3 regions of the Blautia sp. CGZ-1-C1 genome follow, and region 1 is predicted to be linked to each of the others. Evidence: riboswitches for the same ligand, from Rfam matches in the RefSeq annotation. Region 1 holds a riboswitch; each other region holds the start of a gene.

Region 1 (5,662 bases):
ATCACTACAAGCGAAGAATTTGCAGCCAAAGTAGATGAAGAAGTAAAGGGCTTCGTAGAAGTCCTTTCCAGAAAAGAGATTATCCAGAAGTCTCTTGATAACTTTGGCTATATCCTTATTGCGGAAGATATGGACGAGGCAATTGAAGCAGCCAATGAAATTGCTCCGGAACATATGGAAATCGTGACAGCCAACCCGTTTGAAGATATGATGAAAGTAAAGAATGCAGGTGCGATCTTTATCGGAGAATACAGTTCAGAACCTCTGGGAGATTACTTCGCAGGTCCGAACCATGTACTCCCAACAAACGGAACAGCCAAATTCTTCTCTGCACTTTCTGTAGATGATTTCATTAAGAAGTCAAGCATTGTATATTATTCTAAAGCAGCGTTGCGTGACATTCACAAGGATATCATCCAGTTTGCAACCTCCGAACAGCTTACTGCACATGCAAACTCTATTGCAGTTCGTTTTGAGGATGAGGATAAATAATAGCGTCAGATCTTTTTAAGAAATAAATAGAAGAGAAGCTATCCAATCCATTACATATTACAGAGAGAAAAACAGCGAGGACGTAATTATGGCAAGAGAAGCCTCAGTAGAGAGAAATACAAAAGAAACCGAGATTAAATTAAAGATTAATCTGGACGGAACCGGATATTCCGATATCGAAACAGGAGTGGGATTTTTTGACCATATGCTGGATGGATTTACCCGTCATGGACTTTTTGACTTAAGTGTCAGAGTTCATGGTGACCTTCAGGTAGATGATCATCATACGATCGAGGACACAGGAATTGTTCTCGGAACCGCATTAAAAGAAGCAATCGGCGACAAAAAAGGAATCAAGCGTTACGGCAGCTGCATCCTTCCGATGGATGAATCCCTCGTGCTCTGTGCGATTGACCTGTCCGGAAGACCGTATTTTGCATGGGATGCAGAATTCACTACAGATAAGATTGGCGATATGTCTACAGAAATGGTAAAAGAATTTTTCTACGCTATTTCTTATTCCTGTGGCATGAACCTCCATATCAAGGTTCTGACTGGTGGAAACAACCATCATATGGCAGAAGCCATGTTCAAGAGCTTTGCCAAAGCACTGGATGTAGCAACATCTTATGACCCGAGAATCACAGATGTATTGTCTACCAAAGGAAGCCTTGCGTAATGTAGATAATTGGTAAGTATTCAGCAGTCTACTATCCCGCGAGGTGTTTTGGCATGAACATGCCAAAATCCCGAGACATACAAGTCAAAATCCCATCGCCGAAGGCGATTTTTAATCGTAACTGTGAAGGTACTGAACAGTTACGATAATTGCAGAATAATGAAAGATGTTCCCGGAATAGCAGGAAAATAGTATTTTCTGCGGGTTCTGTGGAACATCTTTTGAGATAAAGATAAAATAAACCACTATATAAAAGTTAATCAGGAGAGAGTAATAAAGATGGAAAATACAGCAAATTTAAAGAGCAGCATCGCCTGGTCGGATTTCAAATTAAACAGCGACGGAATGGTACCTGTAATTGCACAGGATTATCAGACAAATGAAGTTCTGATGCTTGCATACATGAACGAAGAAGCATTTAACACCACACTCCAGACCGGCAAAATGACCTACTGGAGCAGAAGTCGCAATGAGCTTTGGACAAAAGGTCTCACTTCCGGACATCTTCAGTTTGTAAAGTCTCTTACATTAGATTGCGATAACGACACCATCCTTGCAAAAGTAGAGCAGATCGGTGCAGCCTGCCATACAGGAAACAGAACCTGCTTCTTCAAAACACTGACAGAGGCAGTAAAGTAAGAGAATCAACGTTGTTTCTCACATAGTGTAAAAACATCAATAGGAAATATATATAAATTGTATTGACATTTTTTATTAAATGTGATAAAAAAAGAGTATCCGAATTGAATATGTGCAATGTTATAGCGCAAAGGTTACATCATATATGATGTGCAAAAGAGAATCCGGTGAGAATCCGGAGCGATACCGTCACTGTGTATGGGAGCTGCCTTTCAGAGACCACTGGGCTGCCGGGAAGGGGAAAGCGGCGATGATCGAAGTCAGGAGAACTGCCTTGGCGTGGAATTTAAGGTCTGCGGTATACAGAACCTATATTCTCATAACTATACATAGCTCTTTTATATAAATGAATCAGGCAGTCTGATTGAATTATGAATTGTGAGATATCTGGCTGATTCATTAAAAACCATGTATTTATGGGAAAGTGGCAGCCGCAGAATATGTGGCTGCTTTTTTGCATACGTCTGTCCGGAAATACAAGAAATAAAAGAGGAAAAACAAAATGAAAAGAAAATCCATGTTAGCTTTATTACTTGCAGTATCTATGACCTGCTCCATGACAGCAGCAACAGGTGCAGTAGCATTCGCATCTGACGACACAGCAACAGAAGAATCAGCAGATGATGCAACAGCAGATGACGCTGACGCAGCTGATACAGAGGAAGCTTCCGATGACACAACAGAAGCATCTGATGATGATCAGAAAGCAGCAGATGAAGTAGCTGCCCTGATCGATAAGATCTATGTTCAGGAAAGAACAGATACAACTGATGAAGACTGCAAAGCAGCAAAAGAAGCATGGGACAAACTGACAGATGCTCAGAAAGAGCTGGTAGAAGGTGAAGAAGCAAGCCCTGAATACTTTGGCCGTGACACAGGTGACGCTTCCAAAGATGATCCGCGTAACCAGGATGAAATCGGTGAGAACGAACTCCTTGTAGTAAGCTTTGGTACATCTTTCAACGACAGCCGTGCAGAGGATATCAAAGGAATCGAAGATGCTCTTGCAGAAGCATATCCGGACTGGTCAGTAAGACGTGCATTCACAGCACAGATTATTATCAACCATGTAGAAGCAAGAGATAATGAAGTAATCGATAACATGCAGCAGGCACTTGACCGTGCAGTAGACAACGGTGTTAAGAATCTTGTTGTACAGCCTACACATCTGATGCATGGTGCTGAATATGATGAAATGGTAGAAGCTATCGACGGATATAAAGATAAATTCGAATCCGTAGCAATCGCAGAGCCAATGCTTGGTGAAGTTGGTGATGACGCTACAGTAATCAACGACGATAAGAAAGCAGTTGCACAGGCAATCACAGATGAAGCATGCAAAGAAGCTGGATTTGATGATATGCAGGCAGCAGCAGATGCCGGTACAGCATTCGTATTCATGGGACATGGAACATCCCATACAGCTAACGTAACATATGATCAGATGCAGACACAGATGGATGACCTTGGATTCACAAACGCATTTATCGGTACTGTAGAAGGTGAGCCAGAAGATACAGCTTGCGAAGCAGTTATCGAGAAAGTAAAAGAAGCTGGATTTAAGAATGTAATTCTTCGTCCTCTGATGGTTGTTGCCGGTGACCACGCTAATAACGATATGGCTGGTGATGATGAAGATTCCTGGAAATCTCAGTTCGAAGCATCTGGTGATTTCGACAGTGTAGACTGCCAGATCGCAGGTCTTGGAAGAATTGAAGCTGTAGAAGATCTCTATGTAGAGCATACAAAAGCAGCAATCGATTCTCTTGGAGCATCTGATGAAGCAGCAACAGACGATGCTGATGCAGAAGCAGCAGATGATACAAAAGATGAGGCAGCGGCTGACGATACACAGACAGAAGAAGCAGCAGATGATACAGCAGAGGCTGATGCTGAATAATAGAATAAAAAGTTATTTCTTTAAATAACATTGTCCAAACAAATAAACTGCCCGGAGAACTTGCAGAAGTTCCCGGGCAGATATATTATATGATAAGAGAGAATGATATTTTTTACCATATAATATATCTGGTATGTATTTTTATGGTTACTGTTCACTGGTAATATCCCGCGAGGTGTTTTTTGTGAGCGAAGGTCACAGAAAACCCGAGACATACCGCGCGAATTTATGCGATTAGCATAAATTCTGTGCATCGCGAAGCGTGTTGCTGGGAACGGAGTGAACAGTAACTTTTTATGTTTTGGATAATATGATATCAGGGTCAAAAGGTCAGAAAGTCGCTCGTGTTTGCACGATAAGACTTTTGAACTTGGGACCTGCCAAACATGAGAGAGTAGCGATTTACGTAGTAAATCTGCGGATTATGAATATATAAAACAAGGAGAGAAAAATCATGAAAAAACATTCATTTACATTATTAATGTCAGCACTTACTATTTCCGCAACACTTCTTGGAACAAGCCCGATTCTGGCAGAGACAGACACCGACACAGCGACAGAAGAGAGCGCCGATAAGGAAGAAAGCACAGATAAAGCTGATTCGGAAGAATCTGATGCAAAGAATACAGATGCAAAAGCAGAAGACGGCAAGGATGCAGACGCAGCAAAAGGCGACACATTAGAAGATGGTACATACACAGCAGAATTTGACACAGACAACGGAATGTTCCATGTAAACGAAGCAAACGATGGAAAGGGAGTCCTTACCGTAAAAGATGGCAAAATGACAATCCACGTAAGCCTTGCATCTAAAAAAATCGTAAATCTTTTTGCGGGCAAAGCAGAAGATGCCCAGAAAGATGGAGCAGAACTCCTCGAGCCGACAACCGATACTGTTACATACAGCGATGGAATGAGCGAAGAAGTATACGGATTTGATATTCCGGTACCGGCACTTGACGAGGAATTTGATGTAGCCTTAGTCGGAACAAAAGGAAAATGGTATGACCACAAAGTAAGTGTTAAAAATCCGGTAAAAGATGATTCCGCTTCCACAGATGCAAACGCAGAAGATAAAGATGCAGATTCCAAATCTGAAGATGCACAGACAGAAGATACAAAAACAGAGGATGCTAAAGCAGAGGATACAGATAAAGATACTAAGGATGAGGAAAGTAAAGGCAAAACATTGGCGGATCTGAACCTTGAGGATGGCGACTATACTATGGAAGTAACTCTCACAGGTGGTTCAGGCAGAGCAACTATTGATTCTCCGGCAGCAATCAAGGTTGAAGGCGATAAAGCTACAGCAACAATCGTATGGAGCAGCCCGAATTATGACTATATGCTGGTAGACGGCGAGAAATACGAACCAGTCAACAAAGATGGAAATTCCACATTTGAGATTCCAGTCAGTGTATTTGATGCAGAGATGGATGTGACAGCTGATACTGTAGCAATGAGCGAGCCTCATGAAATCGACTATACCTTAAACTTCGATTCCACAACTGTCAAAGAAGCAAAGACAGCAGATGACAAAGAGGCTAAATAATAAAAAGCAAAACAGGAAAAGAAAAAGATAAGATTATGAGAAAAGTAAATTCAACTGAAAAACAGCAGAGGATATGGCACCATGGCTTTCTACTGACTATGTTGCTACTTGTTTGCACCTGCATTTTTTGCACTGTACATACAGCACAGGCGGCAGACGAGGCCAAAACTCCGACGGAGCTTCCTGGACTGACATACGATCACAGTATGGAACTTTCCTATGCAGAAGAGTTCAGCGTAGATTACTATAATGATGGATATGCCCTCATCACGATTGCTGAGGAAGGGCAGTTTCTTGTAGTGCCGGAAGGAAAAGAAGCACCGAAAGGTCTGAGCGAGGATATCACAGTTATTAAGCAGCCACTGAATAATATTTATCTGGTGGCAACCTCAGCTATGGA
Region 2 (5,662 bases), on a different contig from region 1:
AAATAATTAAATACAAATAGGGGTGAAAGGGAGTACTGATAAAAGGGGTCAGTGCTCCTTTTCGTTTTCTGCGTAAGATTTTACCAATTATTAAATGGATTTTACCTTGACATAAAATTATTTGGATAGTACAGTTTAAGTAACTGTTAGATAAATTCAGCTAGATTTCAGATAAACCCAGATAAGCTGTGGGATGTCTGACGGGCATGGAAAATGGCTGATATAGCAAAGTGCAGCAAAATAAAATGAGAATATCTGATTGAAGGTTACTGTGCGTTTAATTGTGGGATAGGAGTGTGTGAACAGTAATGCCAGATATCTCAATAGATAGAAGAGAGTGAAAGCGAGGAAAGACAGATGGCAAATGACCATGTAGAACATATAAGAATTGTACAGGAAACGGTTGCCGGTAAGGAAATTACCTTTGCACATGTAATGGGTGGTCCTGCTCCGATCATATATCAGAAGTTGGGATTGAATCCGCAGGTAGATTACCGTTCCTCTGCGATTGGAATCATGAATATGACACCGCCGGAATCTGCTGTGATCGCATCAGATATTGCAGTCAAGAGTGGAAATGTTTATCTGGGATTTGCAGACCGTTTTACAGGTACGCTGATTATTACAGGAGAGATTTCTGATGTAATGTCAGCAATGACAGAGGTTGTGGATTATTTCAGAGATACATTAGGCTATGTAGTCTGTGACATTACCAAGAGATAGGAAGTGCTTTGATGGCAGGGATGACGACAAAAGAATTATTGGAGAAGCTTTATCATGAGGACTATGAGAAGCTGAAAGGAAAGAAACTTCGCATGACCAGAGTGAGAGTTCCTGGCAAGGAAGTATGTCTGGCACATGTGATCAATCCATCTCAGAGTTGTATCTATCAGAATCTGGGACTTCATATAGGAGTCCATGAAGGAGAGGACCATACAGGGGAGGCGATAGGAATGATTCGCTTTACACCCTGGGAAGCAGTAGTTGTAGCGGCTGATGTAGCAGTAAAAAGTGCCAATGTAGAGATTGGCTTTATGGATCGTTTCAGTGGTTCACTGATTCTTACCGGAGGGCTGACAGAGGTTCAGACGGCAGTAGAAGAAGTCGTGAGATTTTTTAAAGAGGTATTAAAGTTTAAAACCTGTGCGATTCACAGAAGCTAGCACAGCCTATATTGGGAGAGCTGAAAGGAAAGAATACAAAATATGAAGAAGATATTTTTGATGGGCAGAAGCGAGGCTGGGAAAACTTCGCTTACGCAGGCTTTGAAAGGAGAAAAACTTCATTACATAAAAACACAGTATACAAATACGAACGATGATACGATTGATTCTCCAGGTGAGTATGCGGAATCTAAACATTTCAGTGTCGGGCTTGCATGCTTTTCATTTGAGGCAGATGTGATCGCTATGGTGCAGTCGGCAGATGAGCCTTTCAGCCTTTTTGGATATGGAAGTAATTCGTTTATTCTCAGACCACTGATTGGGATTATAACAAAGATAGATTCTCCATATGCAAATGTACCGATGGTACGACAGTGGATGATTAATGCAGGATGTGAACGTATTTTTCTGGTAAATAATGTTACCGGAGAAGGAATCGATGAGCTGAAGGAATATCTGGAGGAAGACCTTCCGCAGATTAGTCTGGAAGAAGCGAAATACAGACAGAGCCTGGGTTTAAATGAATGGGAACCCTTGCCAGAGAATTAAATATTATTTACTTCATAAGTTGCCAGAGTAGGATGGAAGTAATTCGTCATTAGAATAAGGATAAACGAAGAAATATAAAATTATATTGATAAATAGTTGACATTCTCATTACAAAATGTTACTATACAGTCAGTATAATTCCATACAGAACATATTAAGTGCTGATACTGTTTAAGAAACAGTACAGAAAGAGGGAATCAGGTGAGAAACCTGAGCGATCCGGTCACTGTAACAGAGGAGCAAATCTCAGAATGTCCATTGTGCCATAGCATGAGAAGGAGAGAGGAGCGATGAGCCTGGAGCCAGGAAACCTGCTTGGTATGGCGAGGTTAAACTTCCGTGTAAAGTGTAACAACCAACTCCGTTGAATCCGCAGCTTCGGAGTGTTGTCTGCTTTTATTTGAAGGCAGACATTTTTTATGGAATGCGCCTGTTCTTTATGAATTATACATGATTAAATGGCAGGCGATACTACTTCGGATTTATTCGTTCCCTCCGCGCACTCATGAACGGATTTTTTTCTACCCCGGGGTAGCATCGCTCCCTCTTATAATTACGTAATTTAAGAAATGCTGTAATGAATTTTTGATACTTTGTTATGCGAAGAGTGATTGATGATTCATTAGAGTATTTTTTTATATTATGAGAAAGAAGGAAAAAGAAATGGAGAAACCTTATTGGGAGGGAAAAGAGTATTCTTATTTCAGCCATAAAAAATGCGAGTATTTTCCATGCCATAAGAATGCAGATCCGGATGATTTTAACTGTCTGTTCTGCTATTGTCCACTATATGCGCTGGGAGATAAATGCGGAGGGAATTTTCGATATACAGAGAATGGGATAAAGGATTGCACAAATTGTATGCTTCCACATAAAAGAAAAAGTTATGGTTATATTACGGGAAAATATCAGGAACTGTCGACGCTGATGAAGAAAATAAGAGAAAATGAGCAGACAGAGACCAAAATACCTCGAGGAATAAAATAAATTTGTGTGAAAAGCGGGAATGTGTCAGATTAGCCCAGATAAACGGGAACGATTTTTATTGTAATATACAATTAAGTTTGTTAGAATAAATACAACAAAAGAGAAGATCTGAAATGAAATAATACAGTTGTTGGAACAACCGGCAGCTAATATCTTCTTAAATATCAAAAACTTGAACGGATTTTTGTGTAAATTATTTTACATACACTCATGCACCGTTCGCACACTTTTCACCTGAACAAAAGAGAATGCGGCACAGGCATTTGACATCTTTTCCTGCCGGTATTTTTTCTGACTGGCAGAACCGGACATTTCTATTTTCTATATGTTTCCTCCTTGAAGCAAGAGTTCCATTGCCGAGGAAAAATTTTTTGGAATTTTATGCATGATTTGTATAGAGGATAAGAGGAGGAGTTCTTTTACTGTTATTAACAGAAGAAAAATAGATTGTAAAGATACAAGGTTGGAAGATATATTTGCTACATAGAACCGCCGGAAAGCATGAAGTTGCTATCTGGCGGTTTTGGTGTAACAGTAAATTTTACAAAGCAGGATTCTATATTGAAAAATGAAATTAAAAATGATACAATGCTATTATCTTTGAACATGGAGGAATTATCAGACATATGAAAAAAAGAACTACTGCTATACGTGTGCTATCGGCTTTTTTGACATCTGCCATGATTTGCGGTTCGATACCTGTAAAAGGTCAGGAGATGTTTGGAACTGGTATATATCAGGAAACGGAAGCAGAGGATATAGAAGAATTTCAGGATTCTCAGACAAATGATTTTGAGACAAATACGGAATCAGATACGGAATCAGATACAGAAGTATTTTCGTCTGACGATACAGAACAGGATTTCCAGGATGGGGAGACGTCGCAGGAGAATACAGAGGGAATCCGATATATCAAAGGACGACCGTTAACAGAAGAGGAGAAAGAAGAGCAATTAGAACCGTTTAAAAATCTGACATTACTAGATCCGGGACCAGAGGTGGAAAGTGATCTGACATCTGTTTATGCTGCCTATGGAAGCAGGGCCGCAGCCTTTCCATCTTATTATGATTCCAGACAAAAGGGACTGGTTACTTCTGTAAAAGATCAGCATCCATTTGGAACGTGCTGGGCATTTGGAATGGCAGCAATCATGGAGTCCTCTTTGCTGGCACAGAACAAGGGGACGTATGACTTGTCAGAGGAGCATCTGTCATATTTCTTTTCCAACAGGCAGAATGATCCGTTAGGAAATACTGCCAATGATATAAATTCTGTATTGGGAAATTACCATAATATAGGTGGCAATGATTACCTGGCGGCAGTTTTTCTCAGCACATGGTCAGGTATGACTACAGAGACAGATGTGCCGTTTCCTACAGACTCCTCACATAAACAGGATCTGACTGAGGCAATATCCGAAGATAAAGCGTACCATGCGGCTGCATATCTGAAAAATGCATCGTTTTCTGAATATAGCGAGGAGCGCATGAAAGAAATGTTGATGAATGATCATGCAGTATCTATCATGCTGTATATGTCAGAAAATTATGTCAATGCAGATACAGCGGCGTATTGTTACCCTGTAAACAGATCTTCGGGAAAAACAATCAATCATATTGTGACAGTAGTGGGATGGGATGATAATTATTCCAGAAATAATTTCCTGTCTGCTTCTAATGTGACAGAAGATGGAGCCTGGATTATAAAAAACAGCTGGGGAAATCAAAAAGGTGATGGTGGATACTATTATCTTTCTTATCAGGATCCGAATATCAGCAACCTGGTAACGACAGAGGCAGTGACGATTGCAGATCAGAAATATAAAAATAATTATTTTTATGATGGATCTTCAGCGATTTCTTCTATAAAAGTACAGCCGGGACAATCAGTGGCTGCTGTTTACGAGGCAAAGGCTGGTAATGGAAAAGAAGAGGCTTTAGGCGAAGTCAATGTAGTTACCATGAACGATAATGCTTCTTATAAGATTCAGATATACACAGATGTCACAGACCCTTCTGATCCGGAAAGCGGTACAGCTGCATATGCGACACCTTATGAATTTGAACAGCCGATCGCCGGAGTGCAGACGATTACAGTGCCGGAAGTGGTTTTGAAACAGGGAAGCCGTTATTCGGTGGTGATCACAAATGCTGGAATCAGCTATATCAGCTTTGGAGTGGAAGCAAATGCCAGCTATAAGACTTCGGGAGGTAGTAAATGGTTTTCTTCCACGGCAGGGATAGAGAATAATCAGACATTTTACAAAGGCGCAGCGGCTACAGCGAAATGGTCAGATGGAAAGACTAAAAACTGGTCGGCAAGAATTAAGGCACATACAAGAACCTTAAGCCAATCCTGGGTACCGGATACACCGGTATTTCAGGTGAAGGCATATAATTCAGGATATAATCTTGTCTCATGGAAAGAAGTTCCTCAGGCGTCAGGATATTATGTTTACAGAAAACCTGCAACAGGTGGCTCATGGTCAAGAATTGCAACAGTTAAGAATTCAGTACTTCAATATAAAGACAGTAAGGTTACGGCGAATGCATCGTATCGATATACTGTACGGGCATACTATCAGGCAAATGGGAAAAATTATTTAAGTAAGTATACAACAGGCCCTGTGATTAAGGCGGCACCGGCATTACAGAAGGTTTCTTCTGTGAAATCAGAAACGAACGGAATCCGCATTCGTTGGAGTACACAGAAGAAATGTGACGGATATTACATTTATAGAAAGAAAAAAGGTGGATCTTATCAACTGATCAGGAAAATTTCTGATAAAAATTTCTCATCATATCTGGACAAAAAAGCCCAAAAAGGTGTATCATACTACTATGCGGTAAAAGCATATGTAAAAGAACCTTATGGAAACACTTACAGCAAATATAAGAGCTCATCTGCTGTAAAAAGAAAATAATAAATGATGAAGGAAAATGATTATGAAGAGAAAGTTAGG
Region 3 (5,662 bases), on a different contig from region 1:
TCCGGAAGGTCCTACCTCTTTCATGTGATCAAAATACTCTTTTACCTTTGTCGGAGTTAAATCACATCCGTCAGAGAATTTAATTCCGTCTTTCAGCTTGATCGTCCATTCTGTATGCTCGTCATTTACTTCATAACTCTCAGCAAGCCACGGGATAACTTCCATATTGTCATCGAATTTAAATAATGCTTCAGCAATACCATATCTCATAGCATTCCATCCACTGTTTTCATCATTTGCACTGTTTACACATCCATCTGTGTACATCTGACATCCGAAGTTTAAAACCTTCTCATCACCCTTCGCCTGTACAGTAACTCCCATTAATAATGCAACTGTTGTTGCCGCTGCTAACACAAGTAATTCTCTTTTTGTTTTTTTCATCCTTTACTTCCTTTCTTTTTTTGTTTCTTCGTTGTTTTTCTTCCTTCTCATACTGTCCATTCCTGTGATTTTGAACGAAAAAAAAGACAGATGCTCCCACATCCGTCACGAAATCTTACCATTAAAGAATCAAACATATATATGCAACACATGAAGTTGTAACTCTTAATCAGGATTTCTCGTCGTCCGCAAGAATCTCTTTTACCAGAAATAAGCAGGTCTCCTGACTTAAGCTTACCCATTTTCAACACCTTCCCAGAAAAATATCTTCCAGTGGCATTCAGCTGAAAACCAACTATCACAGTGACGGGATCGTACCGGATTTACACCGGTTTCCCTTTTAATCAGACCAGCAGGACGCTTCTGCTGGTCTGAACTTATCTCTAAAATCATTAAATGACCGTATGAATACTCATCTATCATAACATACCATCATGTATACGTCAATTATTTTAGACTCTTATTTTCTATCTATTTTTCCGTAAATTTCCGGAATTTCTCAAAATTTGTTTCCGGTGTATAGGATTTCAGAACTTCCATCATGTCCTCTACACTATATGTATTATCATACATTCCAATAGATAACGCATACTGCTTATTAAACTCATCTACTGAATCCGCTGTCCAGAATGACTGCTGCAGCCGGAAAGCACTTCCATCTTCACGGTAATCTTCTGCAAAGCCTTCCAGAGCATTTTTCATGGCAACAAATGATGGTGCAACGATAGCACCGTATTTTCCTACAAGATAGTCGATTCTTTCCTTGCCGTTATATCCCTTTTTATTAAACATTTCGTATGTATCTTCTGTAAAACAGTCAATGGAACCCAACAATACATCTGTACTGTTCTCTTCTTCATAAGCATCAATTATCTTGATAAAATCACTTGCGCTCACTACACTCAGAATAACATTATACTCTCCTGTATTCAGCGAATCAGCCAGCTTTTCATCCAGGTGATCTTTTGGATACCCCGGAACCAGAGTAATCTTAATGTCACTGCCTGTTTCAATTTCTTCAGTATCCTGCGTATTCACCAGTTCTTCTACAGACTTCTCATATGACAGGCCATATGCTTCCTGAAGCTTATTCAGAATACCAATCGTTCTCAGACGATGCATCTCATTACCGATAGCAGATCCTCCACATGCTATTATGTAATGATTCTGGTTATTCTGATCCTCTGAAACAAAATACTCCGCCATATTGGCAGCCGCATCCATTTCTGTTTCAACAGATGTTCCTATTGTTCCCAGAAAATAAGGATTATCCTTTACTTTCTCATACATTTCATCACTGATCGTTCCTGAGCCACGTACATAATACATACCATATTCTTCACATACCGGAAGAACTTCTTCAAGATCTGAGGAAAGGAAAGAAATAATTCCCTTTACATTTCTTTCATGAAGCTCGTTGATAAAGCTGATTTCTTCTTCTGCTGTACTTATACTGGAAGAATATAAAAACTCGACATCAAAAGCCATGCCGACATAATTTTCAAAATAATTTCTAAATGCTCTTACTTCTGCATCATTCAGATTATATACGGACACTCCTATTGTCATTTTTCCGTCCTGATTTGTTGTATCACTCTGAGTGTCAGCTGCCATAACTGAAATACTGGTGCAGGTAAGCAGCATAATCATTGTCAATATAAAACTTATTATCTTTTTCATTCCTTTTTTACCTTTCTGTCGTATTTGTATAAAAATTCAAGTTTTCTTTTCTCACATCCTTTCCTGAAATAAAAAAGATCCTTTTCTTAAAATGTATTTTAGGTATAAAAATAAAGCCTTTCTTATACACCGTAAGAAATAACCTTTTTTAATGCAAGCAGGTCTCCTGACTTAAGTTCATCGCATTTTATCGTCTTCCCGCCTCTTAAGCAGTGACATATATGATAAAAAGCTCCCTTTTACAGTGGCGGGACCGTACCGGACTTGCACCGGTTTCCCTTTTAATTCCATATTACTGGAAACATGCATTATTTTTATAATATGATATCAGGGGCTAAAAGTCAAAAACTATTTTTACTCCGCGCTAAGGCTTTTCCCCAACTTCATTATATTTTTATTATATAATTCCATTTGGTTAACGTCAATAATTTACATCTAATATTTATATGTTTTTTTATTCACTTTTACTATGGTCTTGAATATTCAGATTCCAGTATCTATTCCATAATAAGGGTCTCTTTGCAGCACTACCTTCTCTTGTGGCATTTCTTTGTTTATGCTAAAATATTTTTACTACTATAAATGAGCAAATATCTAAAAGTGCACAAAATTCATAGCTGGTTGTGCACATTACGCGAACATTCAACTGCTTTATACTTTTTGCTATCCGCATACCGTGGATTCAATTGTACAGTTTTTCAAATTTGCTCATTTATAGTTTACTATATAATAAAAACTTACAGTATATCATTTTACAAAATCAGGAAAGAGGCGAAATAAATTGAACATTGAAGATTCCTGTATTTCCTGCATTGACACAGACTGGTCCTACCAGCTTGCCAGACGCATGGAAAAAGAGAAAACAAACCCTGTTCTGGGCTATCGTACTGCAGGTTCCGCTGCAGAAACAGCTACAGGAGATATGTTATACAGGGAAATGAAAGCTATCGGACTTACCGATGTAACCAGAGATACATTCTCACTGGACGGATGGGAATTCGAGAAGGCAGTCCTGAAATTTACAGATGATGACGGGCAGGAACACACCTTTCAGATGGGCGGATATCAGACAAATTTCGAGACAGACGGATTTGAAGATTATGAACTCGTTTATCTGGGAAAAGGAACTGCCGCAGATTATGAAGGCATAAACGTAAAAGGAAAGCTGGTTATGGTTGAGATCAACCAACGCGACGAATGGTGGATCAGCTTCCCTGTTTATCAGGCTTATCTGCGCGGCGCTGCTGCCCTGATCGCAGTTCAGGCAAACGGCTACGGAGAAATCGCAGAAACTGCGCTGAATGCACAGGATATCGCAGGTCCTGATTTCGCACCTGCATTCTCCCTGTCTCAGGCAGATGCACGTATCCTGAAGCGTGCCCTCCGGAATAAAATTTCCGCCTGCGAAGACAATACCGCTGATTCAGAAGATATCCGTAACACTCCAGAACAGGATGCTGCTTTATTACGCAGATCCTCATTAAAAGTATCACTGGATGCCCGTTCCAGAGTGATCCCGGACACAACAGCAGGCAATATCACAGGTAAAATACAGGGGACTGAGACAGACTCTATGATCCTGCTGTCCGCACACTATGATTCCTATTTCGATGGATTCCAGGACGATAATGCAGCAGTCGCCATGATGCTCGGCATTGCCCGTGCACTGGTAAAGGGCGGCTATAAACCTGCCCACACTCTCGTCTTCTGTGCAATGGCTGCCGAGGAATGGGGAATCATTGATTCCAAATACGACTGGTCAACAGGAGCCTACAATCAGGTATTCCGCGTACATCCTGACTGGCAGGGTAAAGTGATTGCAGACCTGAACTTTGAACTTCCTGCACACGCACACAATACGCAGGATGCCATCCGCTGTACCTATGAATATGCAGATTTCATCAGACAGTTTACAGACAGCCTGACTGTCCCGAAGGAAGCATATCCTGACGGGATTACAGTTCTCTCTCCCATCGAGACATGGTCTGATGATTTCTCCATGGCAATCGCAGGTATCCCATCCACAGTCAATGACTTCAGCGCCGGGCCATTCATGCAGAATTATTATCATTCCCAATATGATAATCAGGATGTTTACCAGGAAGCTGTCTATCAGTTTCATCATGAATGCTATCTGAAGCTGATCATGACCATTGACAGACTTGTCCTGCCACCGATGAATTTCAGTAATACCATGAACGCGGTCGCAGACAGTATTCACGAAAATGCCCTTTCATTTGCAGATTCTGAACAGGAAACTCTGCTTCAGAACTTACGGACAGCCACCGAATCGGCCAGAAATATTTACAAAAAAATATGCCAGATCAATGAAGAATATGCTACACTTTCAGATTCCGCATTCCGCAGAAATTTCCGTTCCAAATGGGAACCTGTCGGGCTGAAACTGCTGAAGATTTTCCGCAAAGCTCAGGACTATCTGGTGCGTCTCAACTGGCAGGATGAAGTAATTTTCCCACAGGAAGCCGCTTCCAGAAATATCCGGCAGCTGGAAAAAGCCTGCCAGGTTTTATCTGAAGGAAATATCACAGATGCGCTGAAAGTACTCTATCGTGTAGACAACAACATGTACGCATTCCTTTTTGATGAAGAAGTATATTACCATTTCACCGAATACATTCTTCACCAACCCAAAGATCGCCTGATGTGGGGTGCCGGACGTATCATGCATCATGAAAATCTTTACGGAATCGTGCAAAAATTAAAACAGCGCCTGGAAGAAGAGAGTCCGGAACTGGACGGAGAGATTCGCCGTCTGGAAGCTGCTCTGCGCAGACAAAGAGCTTATTACAAAGATGATATCCGCTACCTGAATAGCTCTGTCAGCAAACTGTCAGCCATGTTTAATGACGTTTTTAACTCGCCAATTCTATAACGAATGAGTTTTCAGACACACTCTATAGCAATTCCAGAAAATAATGCAACTAAAATTTCATTTTCTGATGGGCTAGATTAATTGCACTATCTTATAGATTACTATAATCCATTGAAAAAAATAAGGAGATTCATACATACTATGGAAAGCGATAATTTATATCGAGTACAAGAAGAAGATTTACCACGATTACAGAAACTCTTAACCGTCTGCTTCGCACAGGATCCTCTGTATCACACCCTGATTCCGGATGATGCAACCAGAGAACGCCTCCTGCCGGAACTCTTTTCCTGCGACCTTACAGAATTCTACCAAACCTGTGAAATCTACTCTGACAGCAGTGAATTAAACAGTATCCTGGTCGTTTCAGATGAAAGTGAACCTTACAACGTTCTGCAATATTGTCTCACCGAAGCCAAGGCGCTGCTTACCACTGACGGATGGCTGATCAAAGAAGATCCCAGCCTGAAGACTTTCTGGAATTTTATCCAGGGCAAAGACTACCTGAATTCCAGCTGGACAGACCAGCTCCACCAGACAGACCGTCTTCATGTAATCTATCTTGCAGTAGATCCCGGACACCAGCACCACGGACTTGCCGACCTTCTCATGGAAGAAGTAATCGACTACGCACAGAAGCACAAAATGCTAATCTCCCTGGAAACCCATAATCCGGAAAATCTCCCTATTTATGAGCATTTCGGA

The links. A riboswitch is a leader RNA that binds a small molecule or an ion and turns the genes downstream of it on or off. The one in region 1 is predicted to bind cobalamin.
Region 2: linked by a shared signal. The riboswitch ahead of AC058W_RS11515 (cysteine-rich small domain-containing protein) and the one ahead of AC058W_RS08210 (sirohydrochlorin cobaltochelatase) in region 1 are both predicted to bind cobalamin.
Region 3: linked by a shared signal. The riboswitch ahead of AC058W_RS08715 (hypothetical protein) and the one ahead of AC058W_RS08210 (sirohydrochlorin cobaltochelatase) in region 1 are both predicted to bind cobalamin.

The regions. Positions count from the first base shown of each region.
Region 1 is NZ_JBWLUT010000095.1:2,567-8,228, forward strand. Features, by position in the region: gene hisD (histidinol dehydrogenase) at 1-492, shown strand, start outside; gene hisB (imidazoleglycerol-phosphate dehydratase HisB) at 581-1,171, shown strand; partial or broken gene hisI (phosphoribosyl-AMP cyclohydrolase) at 1,475-1,798, shown strand; cobalamin riboswitch at 1,925-2,101, shown strand; gene AC058W_RS08210 (sirohydrochlorin cobaltochelatase) at 2,313-3,710, shown strand; gene AC058W_RS08215 (hypothetical protein) at 4,165-5,262, shown strand; gene AC058W_RS08220 (ABC transporter substrate-binding protein) at 5,361-5,662, shown strand, end outside.
Region 2 is NZ_JBWLUT010000119.1:45,638-51,299, reverse strand. Features, by position in the region: gene AC058W_RS11530 (BMC domain-containing protein) at 358-723, shown strand; gene AC058W_RS11525 (BMC domain-containing protein) at 735-1,163, shown strand; gene AC058W_RS11520 (EutP/PduV family microcompartment system protein) at 1,206-1,712, shown strand; cobalamin riboswitch at 1,852-2,045, shown strand; gene AC058W_RS11515 (cysteine-rich small domain-containing protein) at 2,376-2,699, shown strand; gene AC058W_RS11510 (C1 family peptidase) at 3,326-5,623, shown strand; gene AC058W_RS11505 (hypothetical protein) at 5,646-5,662, shown strand, end outside.
Region 3 is NZ_JBWLUT010000099.1:1,751-7,412, reverse strand. Features, by position in the region: gene AC058W_RS08720 (ABC transporter substrate-binding protein) at 1-384, opposite strand, end outside; cobalamin riboswitch at 581-780, opposite strand; gene AC058W_RS08715 (hypothetical protein) at 856-2,064, opposite strand; cobalamin riboswitch at 2,204-2,386, opposite strand; gene AC058W_RS08710 (M28 family peptidase) at 2,912-4,957, shown strand; gene AC058W_RS08705 (GNAT family N-acetyltransferase) at 5,099-5,662, shown strand, end outside.